One region of the Promicromonospora sp. NPDC060204 genome, then DNA from elsewhere that is predicted to be linked to it. Evidence: riboswitches for the same ligand, from Rfam matches in the RefSeq annotation. Region 1 holds a riboswitch; each other region holds the start of a gene.
The links. A riboswitch is a leader RNA that binds a small molecule or an ion and turns the genes downstream of it on or off. The one in region 1 is predicted to bind thiamine pyrophosphate.

Region 1 (3,767 bases):
GTCGTCGCGGCGGCCCTTGAGCGCCTTGCCCACGATCTCCTCGGACTCGCCGCGGGAGTAGGCGTCGGCCGTGTCGATGAAGTTGATCCCCGCGTCGAGGGCCTTGTGGATGATCTTGACCGACTCGTCATGGTCCGGGTTGCCGATCGCGCCGAACATCATCGCGCCGAGCGCGTAGGGGCTGACCTTGATGCCGGTCCGGCCGAGGCTGCGGTAGTGCATGGGGCCCTCCTGGGGTCGAGAGGTCTGGTGGGCGTCGCCGCGGTGGCGTACTCTGGAGCTAAGCGGAACGCTCTTCCAGAACCATATGGAAAGCCGTTCCGGTTAGCAAGAGACCATGGAGAGAAGTGACCCAGCACACAGAGCAGCGGCCCCTGCGCCGCGACGCGCAGCGCAACATCGACGCGCTGCTCGACGCCGCCAAGCAGGTCTTCGGCACGTCGGGCGTCGACGCGCCCGCCAAAGAGATCGCCGACCTGGCCGGCGTCGGCGTCGGCACGCTCTACCGCCACTTCCCCAAGCGGTCCGACCTGGTCAAGGCCGTGTTCCAGGCCGAGGTCGACGCCACCGCCGACGCCGCCCCCGTCCTGGCCGCGGAGCACCCGCCGGTCGTCGCGCTCGAGAAGTGGCTCCACCGCTACACCCAGTTCCTCGTGACCAAGCGCGGGCTCGCCTCGGCGCTGCACTCGGGCGACCCGGCGTTCGACGCGCTGCCCGCCTACTTCATCGGGCGGCTCGGGCCCGCCCTCGGCTCGCTGCTCGACGCCGCCGTCGCGGCCGGCGCCGTCCGCGCCGTCGTCAGCCCCCAGGACCTCCTGTACGCCGTGTCCAAGCTGTCGCTGCCCATGGAGGACGAGGAGCCGGACCACGGCCGACGCATGCTCGACCTGCTCGTCGACGGGCTGCGGTACGGCGCGGGCAAGGACCCCGCAGGCCAGGGCGGCGACCGCGCGTGACGGCGGGCGGCCTCACCAGCAGCGAAGGTGCCCGGGACTACGGTCGCGGCCTGCTGCTCGGCCGCACCGTCCGGCTGCGCCCCCTCGCCGAGGAGGACGTGCCGCACCTGGACCGGTGGTGGCGGGAGACCGAGTGGCAGCCGCTGCAGCAGCCCACCGTGCGCCCGCGGCCCGCCGGGACGGCCGCCGACCTGTTCCGCGCGTGGAGCGCCAACACCGACCCGGGCGCGGTCGGCCTGAGCGTCGAGACCCTTGAGGACCCCCGCCTCGTCGGGCACGTCACCCTCCACGGGGCGACCCTTCCGCAGCGCACGGGCACCCTCGGCATCATCCTCGGCCCCGAGCACACCGGGCACGGGTACGGGTCGGACGCCGTCCGCGTGCTGCTCCGGTACGCCTTCCAGGAGATGAACCTGCACCGCGTCGAGCTGAGCGTCTGGGGCTTCAACACCGACGCGCGACGCGCCTACGAACGGTGCGGGTTCGTGGTGGAGGGACGACGCCGGGAAGCCGTCTTCCACGCCGGCCGCTACCACGACGACGTCGTCATGGGCGTGCTCGCGAGTGAGTGGAACGCGACCGGCCCGAGCTAGCGCCCCACCCGCCGGGACGGTTTCGGGCGGACGCCGTCCGCGGCTAGGGTGGGCCCACTTGGCGCGGGGCGCCGGGCACCAGCCCGGCTGAGATGCACCCGTGGAACCTGATCTAGGTAGTGCTAGCGAAGGGAACGCCTCATGAGCTCCGTCCTGCCCGACGCCGTCGCGTCGGTCGTCACCGCGGTGCGCGACACAGCACCCCTGGTGCACTGCGTGACCAACGTCGTGGTCACCAACTTCACCGCCAACGTGCTGCTCGCCGCCGGCGCGGCACCGGCCATGGTCGCCGACCCCGAGGAGGCGCCCGTCCTGGCCGGCGTCGCCGGAGGTCTGCTCATCAACCTCGGCACCGTCGAGGGCGGCCAGGCCGACGGCATGCGCGCCGCTGTCGACGGCGCCACCGCCGCGGGCGTGCCCTGGGTGCTCGACCCCGTGGCCATCGGCGCGCTGCCGCTGCGCACCCGCCTCGCGGCCGAGCTCTTCGCGCGCGGCCCCGCCGTCGTCCGCGGCAACGCGTCCGAGATCCAGGCGCTCGCCGGCGGCGCCGGCGGCCGCGGCGTCGACTCCCTCGACACGCCCGACGGCGTGCGGGACGTCGCCCTCGGCCTGGCCCGGTCCTCCGGCGCCGTGATCGCCGTCAGCGGCGCGTCCGACCTGATCACCGACGGCGTGCGCGTCGTGCGCGTCCAGGCGGGCACGTCCCTGATGACGCGCGTGACCGGCGTCGGCTGCTCGCTCGGCGCGCTCGTCGCGGCCTGCTCCGCCGTCACCGAGGACCGCCTGCTCGCCGCGACCGCCGCGACGGCCTGGCTCTGCGTCGCCGCCGACCGCACCACCTCGACCACGCCCGGCAGCTTCGCCGTCGAGCTGGTCGACCGCGTGTTCGACGTCGACCCCGAGGCCGTCGGGTTCGGCGCCGGGCTGGTGAACGAGCCCGCCACCGGGCACGAGCCCGCGCGGGCCGAGGCGTGAGCGCCCGGATCCGCCTCGACCCGTCCGTCTACCTCGTTACCGACACCCAGCAGTGCGGCGGCCCCGCCGGGGTCGTCGCCACGGTGGGCGCGGCGGTCGACGGCGGCGTGACCGCCGTCCAGCTCCGCGACCCGGGCGCGACCACCCGCGAGCTCGTGGACCTCGGCCGCGCGCTGGTCGCCCTGCTGCGGCCGCTCGGGGTACCGCTCGTGGTCGACGACCGGGTGGACGTGGCGCTCGCGATCGACGCCGACGGCGCCCACGTGGGCCAGCGCGACCTCGACCCCGTCTCCGCGCGCCGGCTGCTGGGCCCGGACCGGCACCTCGGGCTGAGCGTCAGCACGCCCGAGGAGGCCCGGGCCGCGGCCGGGCTGCCGGCCGGCACCGTCGACCTGCTCGGCGTGGGCCCGGTGCGGCCCACGCTGACCAAGTCCGACGCCCGGCCGGCGATCGGCTTCGCCCGGCTCGGCGTCGTCACAGCCGCCGCGTCGCTGCCGTGCGTCGCGATCGGCGGGCTGCGGGCGGACGACGTCGCCGCGCTGCACGGCGCCGGTGCGGCCGGCAGCGCCGTCGTCTCCGCCGTCTGCGGTCGGCTCGACCCGGCCGCCGCGGCGCGGGAGCTCGCGCGGGCCTGGGCGGCGGCGCGGGCCGAGGGTCGCTCCGGCGTGCGCTCGGGGGCGACGACGGGGCCGGTCTCGTGAGCGCGCCCGCACAGGGCGCGGCGCAGGTCGGCGACGTCGCGCGCCCGGTCGAAGCGCGTCCCGGCGAAGCGCGTCCCGCCGACGCCGCCGCGCGCGTCGACGCCGCCCCGCGCGTCCGCCCGCCCGGCCACCCCGTCGTGGCGCTGACGATCGCGGGGTCGGACCCGTCCGGCGGCGCCGGGATCCAGGCCGACCTGAAGACCTTCGCGGCGCTCGGCGGTTACGGCTGCGCGGTGCTCACGGGGCTGACGGCGCAGTCCACGACCGGGGTGACGCGGGTGCACCCGGTGCCCGCCGACATGGTGCGCGCGCAGCTCGACACGCTGTTCGCCGACGTCGCCGTGGACGCGATCAAGATCGGCATGACGACGGACGCCGCCGTCGCCCGGGCGGTCGCCGCCGCCCTGCGCGACCTGCGGGCCTCGGGGCGCGCGCCGTTCGTGGTGCTGGACCCGGTGATGGTCGCGACGTCGGGCGACCGGCTGCTCGCGCCCGACGCCGAGGCCGTGCTGCGCGACGAGCTGCTCCCCCTGGCCGACCTG
Region 2 (3,767 bases), on a different contig from region 1:
GTTGCCGTCGACCGCGAGGTCGACGGCGGTGGTCACCACGGTCCACGGGGCCGAGAGCACCCGCGGGTCGACGAGCCCGGTGGCCGAGCCTGCGGCCCAGACCGCCAGGAGCAGCGCGATGCCGGAGCCGGCGGCCAGCGGCACCGGCTTGCGCAGGCCGAGGCGGCGGATCCCCGGGCGGACGTCGGCCCCCGGCGCGGTCGTCGGCCGCCCGGTGGCTATGGCCGGCCGGGCCTGGACGACGGCGGTCACGACGTGCTCCACGCCTGCTCGGCGGCCTCGCCGGCGACGGGACCGAACCGCTCGTCGAAGAGGTCGGTGGCGCGCAGCTCCGGCCGGTCGAGCTCTCCGGCGAGCAGGTCGATCGTGTCCTGGGTGCGCTCGATCCCGTCGGTGAGGTCCGTCGGGACCTCGGGCCGGGCCGCGGTGTCGATGAGGTACTGCGCGTCGTCCTCGGTCAGTCCCTGGTCCTCGACGTAGTACTTCTCCTTCCAGATCTCGGGGTGCTCGTAGATCCAGACCCGCGCCTGGGCCCAGGCGGTCACGTACTGGCGCAGCGCGGCCGCCTTGGCGGGGTCGCGCACCACGTCGGTCGGACCATAGAGGTGGCTCGGGTCGTCCCGCAGGCCGTGGCGCAGGGACGTCGCGCCGTCGGTCGCGTACTTGTCGAGGTAGCGCAGCAGCGCGGTGCCGCCGACCGGGGCGACGTCGACCTCACCGGCGGCCAGCGCCGTGGGGTACACGTCGCCGGTGGACGGCAGCTCGACCAGCTCGACGTCGTCCTGGCCGAGCCCCGCCTCCCGCAGGGACTTCAGGACGAGCGCGCCCTGGGCCTGTCCGGGGCTGAACGCGATCCGCTTGCCGCGCAGGTCGGACAGGTCCGCCAGCTCGACGCCGGGGGCGCCGGCGAGCTCGTAGACGGGGTGCTCCGCCCAGTCCTCCCGGTACTGCGAGGCGTAGATCTGCACGTCGAGCCCGGTCCAGGCCGCGTGGATCGGCGGGATCTCGGCGACCGCGCCGATGTCCAGCACCCCCGCGTTGAACGCCTCGATGGTCTGCGGGCCGCCGGAGATGTTGGCCCACTCGATCTCGAAGTCGAAGTCCGAGTCGATCGCGTCGCCGGCGAGCTCGAAGGCCTTCTGCGTCGTGGGGTCGCCGATCGCGAGCGTGGTGCCCGCGGGCACCTCGGTGGGCAGTGCGGCGTCGGGGGAGAGGTTGCCAGCGCCGTCGTCGTCGGCCTGCGCGCCGACGGCGCAGCCGGAGGCGAGGAGCACGAGGGCGACGGCAGCAGCGGCTGCGGTGCGGGGGTTCGTCGGGCGGCGCGAGGCCGCTCTGGCGGGTGTGCGGAGGGGCATGAGGGCGTCCGATCGTCGGGGCCGGGTGTCTCCTGACGACGGCGAGGTATAGGTGCGCGTCCCGGGCTTGACCAGAGCCTGGGCGATTGCTCTCACTATGCGGACACTTGGGAGCGCCCGGCCGGAATGTCCAGGTGGTGCGATGCGTGCTGTTACGGTGGGAGCAGTGCACGGGAGTCCGGTATGCCGGGCTGAGAGGGAGTACTCGAACTCCGACCGTTGAACCTGACCCGGATCATGCCGGCGCAGGAAGCGACTCAGGACGTGGGGCCGTAGGGTCCCCGTCCTCCTGTGCCGACGGAGATCCGACGGACAGGGAGCACCCCGATGGCAGACCACGCCACCACGACCGACGACACCGCCGAGCTGCGCGGTGACCCGATGCGCTTCGGCGTCGGCGCGCGGATCACCGCGGCGGTGATGTCGGACGACTACGTCGACGTGATCCTGGGCGCGCTGCGGCAGGCCGACACCACGGGGCTGGTCGTCGAGACCGGCGACGTGAGCACCTACGTGGGCGGCGCCGAGGCCGACCTGCTGCGGTACGTGACCGACCTGACGGCCGGGATCGCGGCGTCGGGCAGGCACGCGGCGATCACCGTGCACCTGTCCCGGGGCTGCCCGGGCGAGGTGGCCTGCGAGCTGCCCGGCGGAGCCGGACCGCGCGTCACCGAGGTGCCGCAGGGCCGCGACACCGGCCGCTTCGTCACCGCCGAGTGGGCGCTGTACCCGCTGGCCGACGACGTCCGCGCGGACGTCACGCCGGACCACATGCGCGACATCTACGCCGCGATCGAGCTCGCCAGGGACAACGGGACGTTCCGCGGCTCGCAGCACTTCGTCACCCGCCTGGAGGGCGACGCCGGCCGGGTGCTCGCCAGCGCCTTCGCCGGCTGGGTCCTCGCGGGCCGCACGGTGCAGCACGTCACCAGCCACCTCACCCTCTCGGTGAACAGCCCGAGCCACGCGGGTGGCGCCCGATGAGCGGGACGTCGGAGCGCCGCCGCGCGCGGCTGCCGCTGCGCGACATCGTGCTCATGGTGATGCTCGGCGTGGTGTTCGGGTTCCTGTACTGGGCGCTCGTGCAGGCCTGGAACGGGCTCGCCGTGGCGATGGGACCGGCCGGCGACCTGGCGCAGCACGTGCTGCTGGGCGGCTGGCTCCTGGTGGCGCCGATCGCCGTCGCGATCATCCGCAAGCCCTTCGTGGGGATCATCGCCGAGGTGATCGCGTCCGTCGTCGAGGTCGTGTTCCTGGGCTCCCCGGTCGGACCGCTCCTGCTGGTCGCCGCCGCGATCCAGGGCGCCGGCAGCGAGCTCCCGTTCGCGCTGACCCGCTACCGCCGGTTCGGGTGGGGGGTGTACGCGGCGTCGGGCGTGCTGGGCGCGGGCCTGGTCTTCGTGTGGTCCGCGTTCCGGTTCGACTGGTACGGCCAGGACATCCTGGCGCTGCGCCTCGGCATGCAGCTCGTCTCCGGCCTCGTGCTGGGCGGGCTGCTCGCCAAGGTGATCGTCGACCGCCTGCACGGCACCGGCGTGCTCGACGAGTTCGCGATCGGCCGGGCGGACGCCGCCCTGCGCGGGCCCGTGGCGCGCCGTGAGCGCTGACGCTACCGCCGCCGTCGTCGAGGCCGCCGTCGTCGGGGCGACCATCGTCGAGGCCGCCGGCCTGGAGGCGGTCTACGGCACCGGCGACGGCGTGGGACCCGTCGACCTGAGGATCGAGGCCGGGCAGGGCGTGCTCGTGCTCGGCCCGTCGGGATCCGGCAAGTCGACGCTGCTCCGGATGCTGCACGGCGCGGTCCCGCACGCCGTCCACGCGCAGGTGGACGGCGCGGTGCATGTGGCCGGGCGTTCCCTGGTGGGCACCGGGATCGCGGGGCTGGCCGACGTCGTGGGCGTCGTGGCCCAGGACCCGGAGTCCGGCGTCTGCCTGCCCGACGTGCTCGACGAGGTCGCGTTCCCGCTGGAGAACCTCGCGATCGACCCCGGCCTGATCGGGCCGGCCGTGCGCACCGCGCTCGACCGGGCCGGGGCGGCGGCCCTGGCCGGGCGGGCGACGGCGGAGCTGTCGGGCGGCGAGCTGCAGCGCGTGGCGCTCGCGGCGGCCATCGCGCCGTCGCCCCGCCTGCTGCTCCTCGACGAGCCGACCTCCATGCTCGACGCCGACGGGATCGACGCCGTGCGGCGCGCCCTCGACGTGGTGCGGCGGGAGACCGGCGCCGCCTGGGTGCTCGTGGAGCACCGCCTCGACGAGCTCGCGGGCGACGCCGGGGTCGAGGCCCTCCCGGAGCGCTGGATCGTGCTCGGCAGCGACGGGCGCGTCCGGCACGACGTCGCCGTCGGCGACCTCACGGTGCCCGTGCTGCGCGAGCTCGTGGGCGAGGGCTGCTGGCTCCCGCTGGACCTGGAG
Region 3 (3,767 bases), on a different contig from region 1:
CTGCTCCGGGTCGGGCCCAGGCTCACGCTCCGCCTTTGGTGGGCTGAGCCTGCGGCTCCACTCCGGGCGGGTGCCTCGTTCCTCGGCCCCCACCCTGCGTTGCGCCTCCGGCTCAGCCCACGACGGTCTCGGTCCACCGTTCGATCCACTCGTCGCGGTGCTCGCTCACGTCGGCCGGGTCCACCTCGAACGGGGCGTCGGCCTGGGGCGCGAACTTCTGCCAGTCGGCGGGCAGCTCCACGGCCGCGTCGGCCGGGTACATGTACATCGACTCGGGCAGGGCGGCCTGGACGTCGTGCGTGAGCAGGAAGTCCACCAGCGCCCGTGCGCCCTCCGGGTTGTCCGACCCCGTGAGCACGCCCGCGTACTCGACCTGCCGGAAGCAGGTCTCCGGCAGCGCGCTGGTGGTCGACTCCGAGCCGTCCTCGCTCACCGTGAACGCCGGCGACGTCGCGTAGGAGAGCGCGAGCGGCCGCTCGCCGCCCTCGCCCGCCCCGGAGAAGTCGACGTAGTACGCGTCCTCCCACGAGTCGGCGACCTTGACGCCGTTGTCCACGAGCGACGCCCAGTAGTCCTCGAACCCGTCCTCGCCGAACGCCCCGATCGTCGCCAGCAGGAACGCGAGCCCCGGGGACGACGTCGCCGGGTTGGTCACCACGAGCAGGTCCTTGTACTGCGGGTCGGCGAGGTCCTCCAGCGTCGTCGGCACGTCGAGGCCGGACTCCTCGAACCAGGCCTCGTCGGCGTTCACGCAGACGTCGCCCTGGTCGACGGGCGTGAGCGCTCCGCCGAGCTGCTCGGCACCCTCCGGGAGGTCCGCGGGCGTGTACTCCTCGACCACGCCGGCCTCCAGCGCGCGGGAGGCGAACGTGTTGTCGATGCCGAACACGGCGTCGCCGAGCGGGGCGTCCTTGGTCAGCACGAGCTGGTTCACCAGCGTGCCCGCGTCGCCCGCGGCGCTGACCTCGACCGTCGTGCCGGACTCCTGCTCGAACTGGTCGATCAGCTTCTCGTCGAGCGCCCAGGAGTCGTGGGTCACCAGGGTGACGGTCCCCGGGTCACCGGTGCCGGACGCGTCGTCGCCGGAGCCGGAGCCGCCGGAGCACCCGGCGAGCAGCAGGGCCACGGACAGCGCGGCCGCAGCAGCAGGGATGGTGCCCCCGTGGGCACCGGAAAGACGCAACATCGTGCCTCCGACTTCCTCCGCCGGTGTCAACCGGATCAGGTTCAAGGGTCTGCGGCTCTCCGCACTCTCAGCGCCATCGGGGCGCTCCCCTGTCGTTTCCATGCAGCCTAGTCGGCCGTCGAGGGCTACGGTGTAGAGATGGCCCAGATTGAGACGGAACAGACACTCGGTGAGAAGGTCGGCACCCTTGCCCTGACGATCGCGGCCGGCTGGGTCGCCCAGAAGGCCGTCAGCATGATCTGGAAGGGCGTGACCGGAAACGACGCGCCCAACAAGCCCGACGACCCGGAGCTGGACCTGCTGCAGGCGACCGTGTTCGCGGCCGTCGCCGCCGGCACCGCGGTCTTCGCCAAGCGCCTCGCCGCCAAGGGCGCGCACCGCGCCGCCGTGCGGATCGCCGCACGGCGCAGCACCGTGTGAGGGCATGACACCCTGGTGCCGTGAGCTTCACGCACCTCGATGACCGCGGCCAGGCCCGCATGGTCGACGTCACCGCCAAGCAGCCGACCGTCCGCTCGGCGACCGCCTCGGGCCTCGTCCGTTGCGCCCCCGCCGTCGTCCAGGCGTTGCGCGACGGCGCCGTGCCCAAGGGCGACGTGCTCGCGGTGGCCCGCGTCGCAGGAATCGCCGCGGCGAAGAAGACGCCCGACCTGCTGCCGCTGGCTCACGTGATCGGCGTGCACGGCGCGGCGGTGGACCTGGAGGTGACGGACGACGGCGTCGTCGTCACCGCGACCGTCCGCACGGCCGACCGCACCGGCGTCGAGATGGAGGCGCTCACCGCCGTCGCGGTCGCCGGCCTCGCCGTGATCGACATGGTGAAGGGCCTGGACAAGTCGGTCTCGCTCGCCGACGTGCGGCTGGAGCGCAAGACGGGCGGCAAGTCGGGCGACTGGGTGCGCGAGGCCTGATCGCGGTCCGCCGACTCGCCGGCGCCCGGACTTCACGGGGACGACGGCGCGCCCTCGGTCGGCGCGATCCACACGTCGTCGCCCACCGCTATCCCGCGCGCGTGCGTCCTGGTCAGGGTGATCAGCACGGCCTCGTCCTGGTCGGTGCGGACGGTGAGCCGCACCTCGAACCCGACGCGGAGCACCCGGGTGACCACGCCCGCCGTCGTCCCAGGCGTGCCCGGGGCGCGCGCCACGTCGATGTCGTGCGGCCGGATCAGGCTGCCGCCGAGCCGGGTGACCGGGCCCAGGAAGCCCATCACGAAGTCGTTGGCGGGCTTGTCGTACAGCTCCTCCGGGGAGCCGATCTGCTCGATGCGCCCCTCGTTGATCACGACGATCTCGTCGGCAACCTCGAGCGCCTCCTCCTGGTCGTGGGTGACGAAGACCGTGGTGACGTTGACCTCGTCGTGCAGCCGCCGCAGCCAGTCGCGCAGCTCCTTGCGCACCTTGGCGTCCAGCGCTCCGAACGGCTCGTCCAGGAGCAGCACCGTGGGCTGGATCGCCAACGCCCGCGCGAGCGCCATCCGCTGGCGCTGGCCGCCCGAGAGCTGGGACGGCAACCGGTGCGCGAACTGCGACAGGTGCACCAGGTCGAGCAGCTCGGCGACCCGGGCCTGGGTCTCGGCCCGAGAGCGGCCGCGCACCTCCAGCCCGAACGCGACGTTCCGCGCCACGGACAGATGCTTGAACGGCGCGTAGTGCTGGAACACGAAGCCCACGTTGCGCTTCTGGACCGGCAGGTCGGTGGCCTCGACGCCCTCGATCACCACCGATCCGCCGTCCGCGTCCTCCAGCCCCGCGATGATCCGCAGCAGCGTGGTCTTTCCGCCGCCGCTGGGTCCCAGCAGCGCGGTGAGCCCGCCGGTGGGGATGGTCAGGTCGATGTCCGCGAGGGCGACGAAGTCGCCGTACCGCTTGCTGACACCCGACACTTCGATGCTCATGTGCTGCTGCTCTCCAGGTTCATCGCCGCGAGCCGACGGCTCGCAGCACGAAGACGATGACGATGGCCAGGACCGAGACGCTCGCCAGGAGGAACGCGATGGCGTAGGCCGCCTCCTGGTCGAAGTTCAGGTACCGCTCCTCGACCGCCAGCGTCGCCGTCCGGGTCTGGCCCAGCACGTTGCCGGACACCACCTTGACCGCGCCGAACTCGCCCAGGGACCGGGCCAGCGTGAGGACCACGCCATAGATCAGGGCCCACTTGATGCTGGGCAGGGTGATCCGCCAGAACGTCTGCCAGGTGCTCGCGCCCAGGCTGGCAGCGGCTTCCTCCTGCTCGGTCCCGATCTCCCGGAGCACCGGGACGACCTCGCGCACGACCAGCGGCAACGACACGAAGGCCGTGGCCAGCACGATCCCCGGCAGCGCGAAGACCACCGTCAGCCCCCAGCTCTCCAGCGCCGGACCGAACCACCCGTTCCGCCCGCCGTACACGAGCACCAGCGCCAGTCCCACCACGACCGGCGACACGGACAGCGGCAGGTCCAGCAGCGCACTCAGTGCGCGCTTGCCGGGAAACTCGGCCCGCACCAGCAGCAGCGAGACGCTCACCCCGAACAGGGTGTTCAGCACCGTCGCGGCGAGGGCGGCCACCACGGTGAGCTGGAGCGCGGCCACGGTACCCG

Region 2: linked by a shared signal. The riboswitch ahead of ACFWEJ_RS14770 (YkoF family thiamine/hydroxymethylpyrimidine-binding protein) and the one ahead of thiM (hydroxyethylthiazole kinase) in region 1 are both predicted to bind thiamine pyrophosphate.
Region 3: linked by a shared signal. The riboswitch ahead of ACFWEJ_RS11180 (thiamine ABC transporter substrate binding subunit) and the one ahead of thiM (hydroxyethylthiazole kinase) in region 1 are both predicted to bind thiamine pyrophosphate.

What each region holds. Positions count from the first base shown of each region.
Region 1 covers NZ_JBHWZO010000263.1:2,716-6,482, reverse strand. The annotation lists gene ACFWEJ_RS24265 (aldo/keto reductase) at 1-222, opposite strand, end outside; gene ACFWEJ_RS24260 (TetR/AcrR family transcriptional regulator) at 348-956, shown strand; gene ACFWEJ_RS24255 (GNAT family N-acetyltransferase) at 953-1,549, shown strand; TPP riboswitch at 1,604-1,701, shown strand; gene thiM (hydroxyethylthiazole kinase) at 1,691-2,524, shown strand; gene thiE (thiamine phosphate synthase) at 2,521-3,225, shown strand; gene thiD (bifunctional hydroxymethylpyrimidine kinase/phosphomethylpyrimidine kinase) at 3,363-3,767, shown strand, end outside.
Region 2 covers NZ_JBHWZO010000104.1:16,253-20,019, forward strand. The annotation lists gene ACFWEJ_RS14760 (ABC transporter permease) at 1-252, opposite strand, end outside; gene ACFWEJ_RS14765 (ABC transporter substrate-binding protein) at 249-1,355, opposite strand; TPP riboswitch at 1,516-1,624, shown strand; gene ACFWEJ_RS14770 (YkoF family thiamine/hydroxymethylpyrimidine-binding protein) at 1,683-2,339, shown strand; gene ACFWEJ_RS14775 (ECF transporter S component) at 2,336-2,962, shown strand; partial or broken gene ACFWEJ_RS14780 (ABC transporter ATP-binding protein) at 2,952-3,767, shown strand, end outside.
Region 3 covers NZ_JBHWZO010000068.1:12,762-16,528, forward strand. The annotation lists gene ACFWEJ_RS11175 (ABC transporter permease) at 1-26, opposite strand, end outside; gene ACFWEJ_RS11180 (thiamine ABC transporter substrate binding subunit) at 113-1,186, opposite strand; TPP riboswitch at 1,182-1,287, opposite strand; gene ACFWEJ_RS11185 (DUF4235 domain-containing protein) at 1,325-1,606, shown strand; gene moaC (cyclic pyranopterin monophosphate synthase MoaC) at 1,627-2,097, shown strand; gene ACFWEJ_RS11195 (sulfate/molybdate ABC transporter ATP-binding protein) at 2,130-3,083, opposite strand; gene ACFWEJ_RS11200 (sulfate ABC transporter permease) at 3,103-3,767, opposite strand, start outside.